Regions from separate parts of the Caulobacter segnis ATCC 21756 genome, predicted to be linked through region 4. Evidence: predicted binding sites of a transcription regulator. Region 4 holds the regulator's gene; each other region holds the start of a gene.
The links. The regulator LexA, encoded in region 4, represses DNA repair genes until DNA is damaged. The targets are predictions, from matches to a motif close to ATGTTCNCNANNTGTTCT.

Region 1 (3,819 bases), 840 kb from region 4:
CCTCCAGGGTGTCGAAGGCGCCCATCGACTGGACAAGCTCCTTCAGGTTCTCCAGGCGCGTCTGACTGGTCGGACCCTTGTCCAGGCGCAGGGCGTCCGTGTAGCCGCTCTCCTCCAGCACCGTCTCCAGCAGGCGCTGGTGGTGGACCGACCCGACCATCGAGCGCCAGCGATCCAGGTCGCGGATGAAGTTCGACAACGCCGTGCGGGTGCGGGCCGGCAGGTCGTCGCTACCGATGATCACGCGGGCGGCCTCGACCGTCGAAATCCCTTCCAGGCGGGCGATCTGCAGCAGCTTCTGGACCGAGGTGTCGCCGATGCCGCGCTTGGGCGTGTTGACGATCCGCTCGAAGGCCAAGTCGTCGTCGGGCGACTGGATCAGGCGCAGATAGGCGTGGGCGTCGCGGATTTCGGCGCGTTCGAAGAAGCGCGGGCCGCCGACCACCTTGTAGGGGATCTGCAGCATCACGAAGCGCTCTTCGAAGGCCCGCATCTGGAAGCTGGCCCGGACCAGGATGGCCATCTGGCTGTACTTGCGGCCGGCCTTCTTGGCGCGCTCGATCTCGTCGGCGACCAGGCGGCTCTCGGCCTCGCCGTCCCAGACGCCGCTGACCTTGACCTTCTCGCCGCCCTTGGCCTCGGTCCACAGCGTCTTGCCCAGGCGCCCCTTGTTGGTGGTGATCAGGCCCGAGGCCGCGGCCAGGATGTGCTCGGTCGAGCGGTAGTTGCGCTCCAGCCGCACGACCTTGGCGCCGGGGAAGTCGCGCTCGAACCGCAAGATGTTGTCGACCTCGGCCCCACGCCAGCCATAGATCGACTGGTCGTCGTCGCCCACGCAGCAGACGTTCTGGCGGCCCTGGGCCAGCAGGCGCAGCCACAGGTACTGGGCGACGTTGGTGTCTTGGTACTCGTCGACCATCACGTATTTGAAGCGGCGCTGGAACTCGTCCAGCACGTCGGGATGACCGGTGAACAGGCTGATGTTGTGCAGCAGCAGGTCGCCGAAGTCGCAGGCGTTCAGGATGCGCAGGCGCTCCTGGTACTGGCGATAGAGGGTGATCCCCTTGCCGTTGGCGAACTCGCCGGCCTCGCTGGTCGGGACCCGGTCGGGCGTCCAGCCGCGGTTCTTCCAGCCGTCGATGATCTGCGACAGGATCCGCGGGGTCCACCGCTTGGCGTCGATGTTCTCGGCCTCGATCAGCTGCTTGAGCAGGCGCTCCTGATCGTCGGTGTCGATGATCGTGTAGTTGGACTTCAGCCCGATCAGCTCCGCGTGCCGGCGCAGGATCTGGGCGGCGACCGAGTGGAAGGTGCCAAGCCACCGCAGGCCCTCGGCCTCCGGGCCGATGATGTGGGTGATCCGCTCGCGCATCTCGCGCGCTGCCTTGTTGGTGAAGGTGACCGCCAGCAGCTCCCACGGACGGGCGCGGCCGGTGGCCAGGATGTGGGCGAGGCGCGTGGTCAGCACGCGGGTCTTGCCTGTGCCGGCGCCGGCCAGGACGAGCAGCGGGCCCTCGGTGGTCTCCACCGCCTCGCGCTGCTCGGGGTTCAGGCCGTCCAGATAGCCGGGCGCGGCGCCCGCCGGGGGCCTGGCCCGGGCGAGATCGGAAATACGGGGAGCGGGGAGGTCGCCCGGGAATTCATCCTGGAATTCTGGCGAGTCGGCGTCGGAATGCATGGGAACATATGTAGCACACCGGGGCCCGAGCTTAAGCCCTAACCCGTCTGCGTCGGGAACTCTCCGCGCGGCGTGTCGTTGATCCGACAATGGAAATCGGGCCGCCAAGGCCAGGAGATTGTGATGTCGGAACAGACCAGCAGCAATAGCGGCGGCGGCAACGGCGCCTTGGCCTTCATCGTCGGCGGGTTGGTGGTGATCGTCGCCGTGCTCGCCTTCTTCATGTGGTCGGGCGGCATGAGCTCCAAGAAGCAGGTCGACGTGAACATTTCGGCGTCGGCGCCAAAGCTGCCCGACGCGCCCGCGCCAAAAGCGCCGGGCGGTTGAAGGCCATGACAGCGGTGGCGCGTCAGGGTCGGCTTGAGGCGCGGCGACGCGACAGCGGCGGCGCTTGGGTGGCGGCGTTGGTGGTCGCGATCCTGGCGCTGGCGGTCTGGGGCGCTTGGTGGCTCGGCGTCATGGCGGGAGAGGGCGCTTCGTGGCGCCAGAGCCTGCCGACCTTGCCGGAGACCTTGCGCAAGGCCCCGATTCCCAAACCGCCTACGCTTCCGACCCAGCGCCGGCCCACGGTCGAGCTGGAGCTTAGAGCCTAGGTCGCGCCCGCGGCTGCTTCGGCCAGGGCGAAGACCCGACAGGCCGAGGCCAGGGGCCGCTCCCCGCGCGCGTTGTCGATCCGCTGGATCAGGGCCGCCAGGCTTGCGCCGTCACGCGTCGCGGCCCGCTCCAAGACCGCCCAGAACTCAGGCTCCAGAGCGAGGGATGTGGCGTGGCCGGCCAGGTTGACCGAGCGCTTCTTCAACCCGGCCAAGCCTTCAGTCCTCGCGCTTGGCGCCGTCCAGCTCACGCCGGAGTTTGTCGGCGCGAGCGGTTTCCAGCGATTTCTCCGCCTTCGTGCGGCCAAAGCGGACACGGTTCTCGGCGGCGCGGGCCTTGTCGTCGGCCTTGGCCTTGGCCTTGCGGGCTTGGTTCAGATTGACGACGTCGGCCATGGCGATCCGGACCTCGAAGCTTATCGGTCTTCAAAGGTCATCGAACGAACCGCCGCCGGATGCAAGCCTTAGGCGTCATCCTTGGCCAATGCGCGGGCGAGGGCCGGGCGGGCGTTGGCCCGCGCCAGCCATTCGTCATAGACCTCGTGCGGCGGCAGCATCTGGCGCGCGAACTGCAGCAGGCTGACGAACAGGATGTCGGCGGCCGAGAAGGTGTCACCCAGCAGCCAGGGCGAGGTCTCCAGCGTCGTGCGCAGCCGGTCGTCCATGGCCTGGTACTGCGCCTTGTCCTGGTCGTCCTGGCGCTGCTTCCACAGGTTGGTCACCGCCGGCTCCAGCACACCGGCGTAATAGGCCAGCCAGGAGAGGTAGGGGCCTCGCTTCGGGTCGCCCACCACGGGGCCCAGGCCGGCGGCCGGGAACTTGTCGGTCAGGTAGAGGGCGATCGCCGACGACTCGGTGATCAGGACGCCGTCGTCCAGCAGGGCGGGCACCTGGCCGTGCGGGTGCGGATTGCTGGGGTCCCGAGCGCCGGTGTTGCTGACGGCGCGATAGATGTCGACCTTGCGGATCTCATAGGGCGCGCCCAGTTCCTCCAGCAGCCAGAGAAAGCGCGTCGATCGCGAGCGCGGCGCGTGGAACAGGGGCAGCATGGCGGTTTCATCCGTCTGATTTGTGGGCGGGAGCCGGTCTTGGCGCCGCGCGCGAGGCTCGCCGCTGCAGGTCCCGTATCTGGCAGCATGGCGCCTTATTGACGGTTGGCCAGAACCAGACGCCTATCCCCCGCGACAGCGCGGAGGCTCGAGAATGTACACCCTCTATGGTTCGCCCAGCACGGCCGGCACGGCTATCCACTGGATGCTGCTGGAGCTCGGCGTCCCGTTCGAGCTGAAGCTGCTGGATTTCGACAAGGGCGAGCACAAGACGCCCGAGTATCTGGCGCTCAATCCGGATGGCGTGGTTCCTACGCTGATCGTCGACGGCGCGCCCGTGACGCAGATGGCCAGCCTCGCCACCCTGCTGGCCGAACGGCATCCGGAGGCGGGCTTCGCGCCGCCTCTCGGCTCGCCCGAGCGCGCGCAGTATCTGAGTTGGACGCTCTGGCTGGCCAACAGCTTCCAGCCGCACTTCCGCGCCTGGTTCTATCCGCAC
Region 2 (3,819 bases), 1.5 Mb from region 4:
TGACTACGTCGAGAAGCGCTACCACCAGCCGGCCGACGAATGGTCGCCCGACTGGGATCTCACCGGCCAGGCCGCCGATATCGGCCTCGTCTACGAGATCGGCGCCGACCTCGCCAACAGCCGCGTCTGGCCGCAGTGGCAGGCCGGCTCGGAGTTCAAGGCCCTGCGCGACGCCACGGCGGCGCAGCGGAAGTAGGCCTAACTTTTCTTGTCATCCCGGAAGCCTCGTAGAGGCTATCCGGGACCCAGGGCCGGCGCACCGCGGTTGCCCCTGGGTCCCGGCTCTCCGCTTCGCTGCGGCCGGGATGACAAGTTTATTTTGACGCGAAGCACCCCATGACCACCTCCGTCTTCGACCTCTTCAAACTCGGCGTCGGCCCGTCGAGCAGCCACACCATGGGGCCGATGACAGCGGCCGGGCTGTTCGTGGCGCGGCTGCGGGCGGCGGGCGACCTGGAGAAGATCGCAAGGGTCGAAACGCGCCTCTACGCGTCCCTGGCCCTGACCGGGCGTGGCCACGCCACCGACCGCGCGGTGATCCTGGGCCTGCTGGGTTTCATCCCCGCCGACCTTGATCCCGACGCGGGCGAGGCGGCGCTTTTGGACGTGCAGGCCAACCAGTCGCTGAAGCTGGGCGGCGAGGTCGACATCGCCTTCGACGAGGCCAAGGACATCGTCTGGCTGGGCCACGAACGGCTGCCGCAGCATCCCAACGGCCTGACCTTCGTGGCCTATGATAAGGCCGGCGCGCCGCTGGCCGAGCGGACCTATTTCTCGATCGGCGGCGGCTTCGTCCGTGACGAGAGCGAGATGGGCCGCAACACCCCGCCCGAGGACGGCCCCGCCGTCCCCTACCCGTTCGAGAGCTCGGCCGACCTGCTGGAACGCGCCGAGGGGGCCAAGCTGACCATCGCCCAGGTCATGGCCGCCAATGAGCAGGCGCGGATGAGCGAAGGCGAGATGAACGCCGGGCTCGACCGCGTCTTCGGGGCCATGGAGGCCTGCATCGATCGCGGCATGCGCCAGGACGGGGTCCTGCCCGGCGGCCTGACCGTCAAGCGCCGCGCCCGGCAGATCCACCAGACCATCCAGGGCCGGATGGAGCGCCAGATCAGCGATCCCTTGGCGGCCATGGACTTCGTCAACCTGTGGGCCATGGCGGTCAACGAGGAGAACGCCGCCGGCGGCCGCGTCGTCACCGCCCCGACCAACGGCGCGGCCGGGCTGATCCCGGCGGTGCTGCGGTTCTTCGTCCGCTTCCACAACGGCTCGCCCGAGCAGGTGCGGACCTTCCTGCTGACGGCCGCGGCGATCGGCGCGCTCTACAAGCGCAACGCCTCGATCAGCGGCGCCGAGGTCGGCTGCCAGGGCGAGGTGGGCGTGGCCTGTTCGATGGCGGCGGCGGGCCTGGCGGCTGCGCTGGGCGGGACCAACGCCCAGATCGAGAACGCCGCCGAGATCGGCATGGAGCACAACCTCGGCCTCACCTGCGACCCGATCGGCGGCCTGGTCCAGATCCCCTGCATCGAACGCAACGCCATGGGCGCCATCAAGGCCATCGACGCCGCCCGCCTAGCCCTGCTGGGCGACGGCCAGCACTCGGTGTCTCTGGATAAAGTCATCGCCACGATGAAGCGCACCGGCGAGGACATGAACGAGATCTACAAGGAGACCTCGATGGGGGGTCTGGCCGTGGGGCTGTCGGTGAACCGGGTGGAGTGTTGAGGACCTCGTGAGCGCCCCCTCCACCGCTTCGCGGTCCCCCTCCCCCGTTGCACGGGGGGAGGATGAAGCTCGTCCTCACCCGCATCGCGGGGGAGGTGTCACGATGCGTCAGCATCGTGACGGAGGGGGCGCTATTGTCTCTCGACGCCCCGCGAAACCTCGCCTAATTTCCGCGAGAACATCAAGGGAACATCCGCACATGGGCAAGATCCGAACCGGCATCGGCGGCTGGACGTTCGAGCCCTGGCGCGGGACCTTCTATCCCGACGATCTCAAGCAGAAGGACGAGCTGAAATACGCCTCGTCCAAGCTGACCAGCATCGAGATCAACGGCACCTACTATTCGACCTGCAAGCCCAACAGCTGGCAGAAGTGGCGCGACGAGACGCCGGACGACTTCGTGTTCTCGGTCAAGGCCAGCCGGTTCTGCACCAACCGCCGCGTGCTGTCGGAGAACAACGACTCGCTCGAGAAATTCCTGTCCCAGGGGCTCGAGGAACTGGGCCCGAAGCTTGGCCCTATCAACTGGCAGTTCATGGCGACCAAGAAGTTCGATCCGGCGGATTTCGAGGGTTTCCTCAAATTGCTGCCGAAGGAGTTGAAGGGCCTGCGGCTGCGCCACGCGCTGGAGGTCCGCAGCCCGACCTTCGCCTGCCAGGAGTTCTACGATCTGGCCGCCCAGTACGGCGCGGCCATCGTCTACGCCGTCGACGACGAGGAGCCGACCTGGCCCTGCATCGACCAGCCCACCGCCGACTTCACCTACGCCCGCCTGATGTCGAGCAAGCCGGACGAGCCGACGGGCATGACCTCGGACGAGCTGGACGGGATCGCCAAGCAGGCCCGGGAATGGGCCCAGCGCGGGGACGTGTTCGCCTACTTCATCGCCGGGGCGAAGGTGCGCAATCCGGCGGCGGCGATGGCGTTGATCGGGAAGCTGCGGGCGGCGTAAGCGCCCCCTCCGTCTCGGCGCTTCGCGCCGATCCACCTCCCCCGTTACACGAGGGAGGATGCAGGGTCCTCCTCACCCGCCAAGCGGGGGAGGTGGCGCGACGCGGATACGCGGCGCGACGGAGGGGGCGCTAGACCTTCTTCGGAAACCACGGCACGAACCCGCTGGTCCGCGCCACGTACTCCGCATAGCCCGGCTTGGACTTCTTCATCTTGCCCTCGGTGGTCGGCACGCCGCTCCACTTGGTCAGCAGGAAGGTGATCAGCACCGGACCCGGCAGCGCCCAGGCGCCCAGGCCCGTCTCGGCGGCGATCAGGTAGAGACCCCACCAGACGCAGGCGTCGCCGAAATAGTTCGGGTGGCGAGTGTAGCGCCACAGGCCCTGGTCCATGACCTTGCCGGCGTTGTCCGGATTGGCCTTGAAGGCGGTGAGCTGGGCGTCGCCGATGGTCTCGAACAGGATGCCGACGATGGCCAGCGCCGCGCCAGCATAGGCCAGCGCGCCCAGCGCGCCCGGCCCTTGCCCCAACTGCACCGGCAGGGCGACGACATAGCCCAGCACCGCCTGTAGGCCGAAAACGATGATCAGCGAGGTGGTGGCGAAGTTCCACCGCTTGGTCTTCTCGTAGTGGGCGAAGATCGCGACATAGCGGCGGTCCGCGCCGTGCTTGCGCCAGCGCCAGAACAGATACCCGCCCAGCCGCGCCGCCCACAGGGTGCAGAGCCCGGTCAACAGCAGCCCGTGCGGGGTATGCGGCCCCTGCAACAGCGTGCTCCAGGCTAGCAGCGCCATGCTCGGCCCCCACCAGGCGTCGATGAAGCTGACGTCCCGGGTCCTCAGGCTGACGGCCCATAGGACCAGGAACGCGACCGCCGAGACGGCGGCGTTGACGGCGAGGACGGTCAGGAGGGGCATGGAGGGCTCTGGGCGGAAGATGCGGTTGATACGGGCGGCGGGGCGAAACGGATTTCTTCCTCCCCATTAGGGGGAGGGGGACCGCCGAACGGCGGTGGAGGGGGTCGGCCGCCGCAGGGCGGGCGCTTCGCGACCCCCTCCGTCACGGCGCGTATTCGCGCCGCGCCACCTCCCCCTAATGGGGAGGAAGAACGGCTCACGTCCCCACGACGAAACTCACCGTCGT
Region 3 (3,819 bases), 1.2 Mb from region 4:
GGCCGATCGACGGCTCGTCCAGCACGTAGAGCACGCCGGTCAGGCCCGAGCCGATCTGGCTGGCCAGGCGGATGCGCTGGCTCTCGCCGCCCGACAGAGTGCCCGAGCCGCGCGAGAGGTTCAGATAGTCCAGGCCCACGTCGACCAGGAACCGCAGGCGATCGTTGATCTCCTTCAGGATCCGCCGGGCGATCTCCATCTGCTTGTCGGTCAGCTTGCCCTCGAGGGCGGTGAACCAGTCGCGGGCCGGGCGGATCGCGAGGTTCGAGACCTCGGCGATGTCCTTGGCGTCGATCTTGACGGCCAGGGCCTCGGGCTTCAGGCGCTTGCCGTGGCAGGTCTCGCACGGGGTGTCGGACTGGTAGCGGCCCAGCTCTTCACGGACCCACGAGCTGTCCGTCTCGCGCCAGCGGCGCTCCAGGTTCGGCAGCACGCCCTCGAAGGGCTTCTCGACCTCGTACTTCCGGGCGTTGTCGTCATAGACGAACTTGATCTTGGTCCCGCGCGAGCCGTTCAGGACCACGTCCTTGGCGTCTGGCGACAGCTTGTGCCACGGCTCGTCCATCGAGAAGCCGTAGTGCCGGGCCAGGGCCTGCAGGGTCTGGGTGTAGAGCGGTGAAGGACCTTTCGCCCAAGGCGCGACGGCGCCCTTGTGCAGGCTCTTATCCTTGTCGGGGATGACGAGGTCGGCGTCGAAGGCCAGCTTCGCGCCCAGGCCGTCGCAGGCCGGGCAGGCGCCCGCCGGATTGTTGAACGAGAACAGCCGCGGCTCGATCTCGGCGATCGTGAAGCCGCTGACCGGGCAGGCGAAGCGTTCCGAGAACAGTATGCGGCGCGGCTCCTTCTCGCCCTCCTCGATGGTGGCGAACTCGGCCACGGCCAGACCGTCGGCCAGGCGCAGGGCCTGTTCGATGGAGTCGGCCAGGCGCTGCTCCATGTCGGGCTTGGTCACCACGCGGTCCACGACCACGTCGATGTCGTGCTTGAACTTCTTGTCGAGCGCCGGGGCGTCCTCGATCGGATAGAACTCGCCGTCGATCTTCAGCCGCTGGAAGCCGGCCTTCTGCCACTCGGCGATCTCCTTCCGGTACTCGCCCTTGCGGTCGCGAACGACGGGGGCCAGCAGGTAGAGGCGCGTGCCTTCGGGCAGGGCGGTGATCTTGTCGACCATCTGGCTGATGGTCTGGCTCTCGATCGGCAGGCCGGTGGCGGGCGAGTAGGGGACCCCGACCCGCGCCCACAGCAGGCGCATGTAGTCGTGGATCTCGGTCACCGTGCCGACGGTCGAGCGCGGATTGCGGCTGGTGGTCTTCTGCTCGATCGAGATCGCGGGCGACAGACCCTCGATCAGGTCGACGTCCGGCTTGCTCATCAGCTCCAGGAACTGGCGCGCGTAGGCCGACAGGCTCTCCACGTAGCGGCGCTGCCCCTCGGCGTAGATCGTGTCGAAAGCGAGCGAAGACTTCCCCGAGCCCGACAGGCCGGTCAGCACGACCAGCTCGCCACGGGGGATGTCGACGCTGACGTCCTTGAGATTGTGCTCACGGGCGCCGCGAACGCGGATGAAGTTCAGTTGCTCGGCCATGTTTTCCGGAACGTTGGGCCGCCCAGTTGGTGGCGGCGCAGCGGCTATATGTAGGGCTCGAACTGCGAATTAACACAAGAACAAGATGCGAACAAATGTCGCGCACGCGAGGCCAAGCTTCTGCTGACAGCGGATGTCAGCAGTGGGGCTGGCCAATAAGGCGCCCTTCGCCATGGGATCGCCGCGAAAGCGACGCCATCGACCCGCGTTCTCCCCGTCAGCTTGGCCGGAGGGGCGGGGATGGCGCGGGGGAAGTGGTCCAGGCGCTGGGTCGCCCTCTCGGGCGGCGTGCTGATCAACGCCCTGATCCTAGGCGCGCTGCTGATGATCGAAGGCTCGCCGCCGCTGGTGGAAGAGGCGCCGGTGATCATCCTGGAGCTTGAACATCCTCGGAAGCGGACCCCGCCGCCGCGGAGCCGCGCGGCGGCTGGCGCGCGGTCGGCGGCGCGAGTGCCCTCAAGGTCTACGGTCTCGGAGGGTGAAGGGCGGCCCGCCGCCGTCGACCCCGCCTTGTCGCCCGCGCTTTCCGTCGATCCCGAGTGGCGCGTCGATCCCGAGGCCGTCGATCGCTGGCGGCTGCTGGAGGGTAATCCGGCCATGGGCGCCGGACGCTTTCGCCGCGCCTGCCTCGGCCAGACCAGCGAGCATATGACGCCGGAGGAGAAGGATGCTTGCCACGAGGCCTGGGGGAAAAGGCCAGACAAGCGCCCGTCGCCGACATTCATCGGCCCGATCGACGAGCGGAAGTGGGAGGTCCACCAGTTCGGCCCCCGAAGGCCATCCACTTCGGCCGACGACAAGCGTCGGCGTCGCGACCTCTGCCGAGCCTACGACCGGATGCGCAAGGCTGATCCGTCGACATTGACCGTGCTACGCCAGGGCGCTTGCCCATGACTTGGGCGTTCGGACTTCCTAAACCCTGTTTGGAAGCGGGTTCTTCAAGGACCGGTGCGCTACAGCTCCATCTTGGGTCGAGTTGTGGCCCGCCGGAGAGGGACTGGAGCCATGGCCAAGAAAGAGGCCGCAAGCGCCAATCAGGAAGCCAAGCACTACGCGTTCAACGCCCTCCGTCCCCCCAAGCCGCGCTCCGTGGTCATCGATGGACTGGTGTTCGTCAGCGGCGTTGGGGCGCTGGTTTGGGTGCTGTGCGGCATGGCGCCCAACTAGAGGCGCTCTCGCCGCGGGGGCGGCGCGATCGGGGTCACGTGATCTGTCCCGCGACACCAGGTCGCGGTCCTGCGGCGGACGCCCTCACGACAGCGATGTTGGAACGACAGACGTCGCCGAACGCCAAAATTATTCGAATGGAATCAAGGCTATAAGCTTTTGATGAGCTCGGCGCCCGGCGAGGAAGAGCGCCTCCGAGGAGTACGGCGTTGACCCAGCCTGGGGGCGTTCGCTTTTGCTCAACCTTCTTTCGAAGCCGCCTGTTCAGCGTGATTTCTGAAAACGTTTGCGATCGGGCCTGGGGTTCGAGGCCGTCGGAAACACGCTCGTCATGTCGCAGGACTCCGCCAAACAAGACGCTAAGCGCGAGGCGTTCAAGGCTCTGAACACCGCCAAGCCGCGTTCGGTCATTATCGATGGGCTGGTGTTCCTGGGCGGCGTCGGGTCGCTGCTCTGGGTCCTGCGCAACATGACGCCCTAGGCTGGCGCCGGCTCAGCTTGCCGAACGCCGGCCGCGGCCGTACTAACCTCGCCATCCCACCGATGGAGGCTCCCATGATCAGCAAGACGGAAGACCGCTTCGTCCTTCCCGTTTCCCTGACCGTGGGGTCGCATGTCCTTCGTCACCCTGGATTCCGTTTCTGCCGCCACGCCTGACGGCCGGCTTCTCTTCGAAAACCTGGATCTTTCCATCGAGGCCGAGCGCATCGGCCTGGTGGGGCGCAACGGCGCGGGCAAATCCACCTTGCTGGCGCTGATCGCCGGCGGCCGTGCGCCCGCTGGTGGAACGATCGCAAGGGCTGGCGCGGTCGCGATGCTGGACCAGTCGCCCGATCTCGCGTCCGCGCGGCTCGTCGACCTGCTGGGCGTCGGCGAAGCGTGGGGCCGACTGGCGCGCATCGAGCGCGGCGAAGGCGACGAGGCCGACCTCGCCGAGGCGGAGTGGGATCTGCCCGCGCGGCTTGAGCAGGCGCTTACCGATGTCGGCTTGAGCGGCCTCGACCTCGAACGGCCAGCGATCGCGCTGTCGGGGGGGCAGGCGACCCGCGCCGGCCTCGCACGCCTGC
Region 4 (3,819 bases):
GCCGTCCTGGGCTATCTGGTGATCTCCGGCGCCCCGCCGCCAGCCGAGCGGGCCGCGATCACGGCCAGCGTCGCCTTCCTGGCCATCCTGTTCGATCGGCGCGCCATCACGCTGCACGGTCTGGCGATCGCCGCGCTGCTGATCCTGGCCTTGAAGCCCGAGACGGCGGGCGAGCCGGGCTTCCAGATGTCGTTCGCCGCCACCGCGGCCTTGGTGGCTTTGGCCGAGGGCTGGCCGCGCCCGGTCAAGGAGATCTCCACGCCCTGGTGGATTCGCTGGCCGCAGGCGGGGATCACGTGGCTCGCCGCCAGCGTCGCCGCCAGCCTCGTCGCGGGCCTGGCCACCGCGCCGTTCGCCATGCAGCACTTCAATCGGGTCGCGGTATGGGGGCTTCCGGCCAACCTGGCGGTCGCACCGCTGTCCTCGTTCGTGATCATGCCCTTCCTGGCGATTGGCACGCTGCTGGAGCCTTTCGGCCTCGGCGGGCCGTTCCTGGCCGTGGCGGGCTGGGGCGTGGACGCGATGGTCGATGTCGCCAACGGCTTCGCCGACGCCCATGGCGCACAGAGGATCGTTGCGAGCGCGCCGCCGCAGGTGCTGGTCATCGCCTTTCTGGGGCTGATGATCCTTTGCCTCTGGAAGGGTCGGCTGCGCTGGATCGGCGCGCCCATGGCCCTTGCCGTCGCGCTTTGGCCTAGACCCGTGCCGCCGGACGCCTGGATCGCCGCCGACGGGGCAACGGCCGCCGTGCGATCGGGCGACGCCGCCGTGCTGCTGCGGACGGACGCCAAGCGGTTCGGAGCGGAACTGTGGGCGCGGCGGCGGGGCCTGACCCCTGCGACCTGGAGCCTCTACGCCTGCGACAAGCGGATCTGCACGCCGGCCCTGGGCGCGCCGGTGCGACTGTCGCTGGCTTGGAGCCGCGGGACGCCCGACGCGGAGACCTTGTCGGGCCTATGTGTCAACAGCGAGGTCGTGGTGATCCGCGGGCCGGCGCCCGTCCGCACGCCGCCTCTGTGCGAGGACACCGTCCTGCTGACAGCTGAGGATTTCTCCCAAGGCGGCGCCGCCGAGCTCTACCATCGCGGGGATGGCTGGCGGATCGTCTGGGCCCAGCCCTTGCGCGGCGAGCGTCCTTGGAGTCGCCTGCTGACACCGGATGACGTCGGCCAGCGCTAGGCGTCAGGGAAAGCGTTCATGTCTGGAGACGTCGCCATGTCCAATCCCTTCTCCGCTCGCCGCGCGGCGTTCCGCGCGCTGCACGCCGAGGGTTGCTTTGCGCTTCCCAATCCCTGGGACGCCGGCAGCGCGCGCCGGCTGGAGAAGCTGGGTTTCAAGGCCCTGGCCTCGACCAGCGCTGGCGCGGCGTGGTCCATGGGCAAGGATGACGGGCAACTTACGCGGGACGAGGTCATCGACCACCTGCGCGCGCTCTGCGCGGCGACCGACCTGCCGGTGAACGCCGATTTCGAGAACGGCTTTTCCGATACGCCTGAAGGCGTGGCGGAGAATGTGGCCCTGGCGATCGACGCCGGCGTCGCGGGCCTCTCGATCGAGGATTGGTCCGGCTCGACCCTTTATGACCTTCCCACGGCCGTGGAGCGGCTGAGGGCGGCGCGGCGCGCGATCGACGCCTCGGGCGAGGACGTTGTCCTGGTTGGCCGCGCGGAGGGCTACCTGCGCGGCGTGCGCGATCTCGGCCAGATTCTGGAACGCCTGAAAGCCTATGCCGAGGCCGGCGCCGACTGCCTCTACGCGCCGGCGGTCACCGATCCGGAAGAGATCAAGGCCGTTGTCCAGGCCGTCGCGCCCAAGCCGGTCAATGTCCTGCTTTGGGGGCCCGAAATGACGGTCGCGAGCGCAGCCGCCTTGGGCGCGCGCCGGGTCAGCACGGGCGGCGCGCTGGCCGCCGCCGCCTGGAAGGGTTTCGACGCCGCGACGAAGCGCTTGGCGGAGGAGGGGCGGTTGTAGCGCCAGCCCCGATACGAAAAGGCCCCGATCCTCGCCTGAGGTCGGGGCCAATTTTCGGAGATTGTTTCCCTTCGCGGCGTTGGATCTCAGTGATAGCGGCGGATCAGGCCCACCAGCTTGCCCTGGACCTCGACCTGGTCGGGGCCAAAGATGCGGGTCTCGTACTTGGGGTTGGCGGCTTCCAGAGCGATCGAGCCGCCCTTCTTGCGCAGGCGCTTGAGAGTGGCTTCCTCGCCGACCAGGGCGACGACGATCTCGCCCGACGTGGCGGTGTCGCCCTTCTTGATGATGACGTAGTCGCCGTCGAGGATGCCGGCCTCGATCATCGAGTCCCCCTGCACCTCGAGAACATAGTGCTCGCCGCCGCCCAACATGGCTTCCGGCACCGGCAGGCGCTCGCGTTCATGCTGGATGGCGTCGATCGGCGTGCCGGCGGCGATGCGGCCCAGGATCGGCAGTTCGCGGCTGTCGTTGGCGGGCGCCGTCGCGGCCGGAGGCGGGGTCCCGCCGCCTTCGAACACCTGCGGACGGAACGCGCCGCGCCCCTTCGGCGGGGCGGCGGTCGTGGCCTGCTGCGGCAGCTTCACCACTTCGAGCGCCCGGGCCCGATGGGCCAGACGACGGATGAAGCCACGCTCCTCCAGGGCCGTGATCAGCCGGTGGATCCCGGACTTGGAAGCCAGGTCCAGGGCCTCCTTCATCTCGTCGAACGACGGGGAGACGCCCGTCTCCTTGATCCGCTCGTGGATGAACATCAGCAATTCGTGCTGCTTGCGGGTGAGCATCTCGACCTCGAATGGAGCGCGGAACAAACCGCAAACCTTTCGAATGTTCTCTAGGCGTTCCGGGTTAAAGTCAAGTCTGCGCCTCTCGCGGGTAAAAACATCAGCAAAATCAAAGGCTAGGGCGGAGATATAGGTAAATGTCGCCAAGAATCAAAAGCTTAACGAAAGCCTTCAGGCGCGTTTGCGCGCGATGACGATGTCCTGGTCCTGCAGGGGCTGTCGCCGCCAGACGCCCAGCGCCGGATTGAGCACCTCAAGTCCCAGGGCGTCGTATTGCGCCAGGACCGGTTCGAGGTCGTATCCGATCACGGCTTCCGGCAGGTCCGGGGTGGCGGTCCAGCAACCATCCAGCGGATGGACAAAGTCGAAGGCGATCTGGCCGTTGCCGGTGTTGGCGCGGGCCTCCTCGTCGATCAGATACCAGGAGACGATGCTGATCCCGCCCGGCTTGAGCACCCGGGCGATCTCGCGCGCGAACTGGGCCTGATCGGCCGCCAGCAGGTGAGTGAACACCGAGCCCAGCCAGACGTAATCGAAGCTGGCGTCCGGATAGGGGAAGACATAGGCGCTGGCGGGTTGCGATCCGGCCGGATTGTAGCGATCGCTGCGCATATCGGCGTGCGCGAAGTCGAATCGTGGGTCGCCGACGGCGATATTGGCTTTGCACCAGTCGATCGCCTCGGCCATCACGTCGAAGCCGGCGTATCGGCCGTTTTCATCCAGATAGTTGACCAGCGGCGCGGCGGCGCGGCCAATGCCGCAGCCGACGTCGAGGATGGCGTGGTGGGGCTGCAGGCCGGCCTCGATGAACAGGCGCTTGAACTCCTGGCCCACGCGCACGAAGTCCGCGTCGGCCGCGCCCACCAGGTGCCAAAGCTCCTGGGGCGCGGTCACGGCGTCGACGTCAGCAGGCTCAGGGAGCTCGGCGGGCGCTGCGGAGACGCGCGGCGGCGCCAGGGCGCGACGTAGGCGGCCGAGCGCCGGTCGCAAGGGCGCGGGGGTGGCGTTGCGTAGCGCGGTCAGGAAAGCCTGCATCCGATTCCTCTTCGTTCGAGGCGACCAG

Region 1: a site for LexA is predicted at 1,680-1,697, ahead of CSEG_RS07280 (ATP-dependent helicase). Genes of this name have one in related genera too.
Region 2: a site for LexA is predicted at 1,901-1,918, ahead of CSEG_RS04245 (DUF72 domain-containing protein). Genes of this name have one in related genera too.
Region 3: a site for LexA is predicted at 1,663-1,680, ahead of uvrA (excinuclease ABC subunit UvrA). Genes of this name have one in related genera too.

The regions. Positions count from the first base shown of each region.
Region 1 covers NC_014100.1:1,561,333-1,565,151, forward strand. The annotation lists gene CSEG_RS07280 (ATP-dependent helicase) at 1-1,678, opposite strand, end outside; gene CSEG_RS07285 (flagellar basal body-associated FliL family protein) at 1,802-2,005, shown strand; gene CSEG_RS07290 (hypothetical protein) at 2,011-2,271, shown strand; gene CSEG_RS07295 (ribbon-helix-helix domain-containing protein) at 2,268-2,486, opposite strand; gene CSEG_RS07300 (DUF4169 family protein) at 2,491-2,667, opposite strand; gene CSEG_RS07305 (glutathione S-transferase family protein) at 2,736-3,320, opposite strand; gene CSEG_RS07310 (glutathione S-transferase family protein) at 3,475-3,819, shown strand, end outside.
Region 2 covers NC_014100.1:909,610-913,428, reverse strand. The annotation lists gene CSEG_RS04255 (M28 family metallopeptidase) at 1-196, shown strand, start outside; gene CSEG_RS04250 (L-serine ammonia-lyase) at 337-1,725, shown strand; gene CSEG_RS04245 (DUF72 domain-containing protein) at 1,925-2,677, shown strand; gene CSEG_RS04240 (DUF1295 domain-containing protein) at 2,808-3,593, opposite strand; gene CSEG_RS04235 (acetyl-CoA acetyltransferase) at 3,790-3,819, opposite strand, start outside.
Region 3 covers NC_014100.1:1,189,122-1,192,940, forward strand. The annotation lists gene uvrA (excinuclease ABC subunit UvrA) at 1-1,585, opposite strand, end outside; gene CSEG_RS05560 (hypothetical protein) at 1,826-2,479, shown strand; gene CSEG_RS22825 (hypothetical protein) at 2,591-2,752, shown strand; gene CSEG_RS22830 (hypothetical protein) at 3,084-3,233, shown strand; gene CSEG_RS22480 (hypothetical protein) at 3,296-3,409, shown strand; gene CSEG_RS05575 (ABC-F family ATP-binding cassette domain-containing protein) at 3,366-3,819, shown strand, end outside.
Region 4 covers NC_014100.1:2,396,544-2,400,362, reverse strand. The annotation lists partial or broken gene CSEG_RS11000 (ComEC/Rec2 family competence protein) at 1-1,179, shown strand, start outside; gene CSEG_RS10995 (isocitrate lyase/PEP mutase family protein) at 1,216-1,971, shown strand; gene lexA (transcriptional repressor LexA) at 2,058-2,756, opposite strand; gene CSEG_RS10985 (class I SAM-dependent methyltransferase) at 2,928-3,791, opposite strand.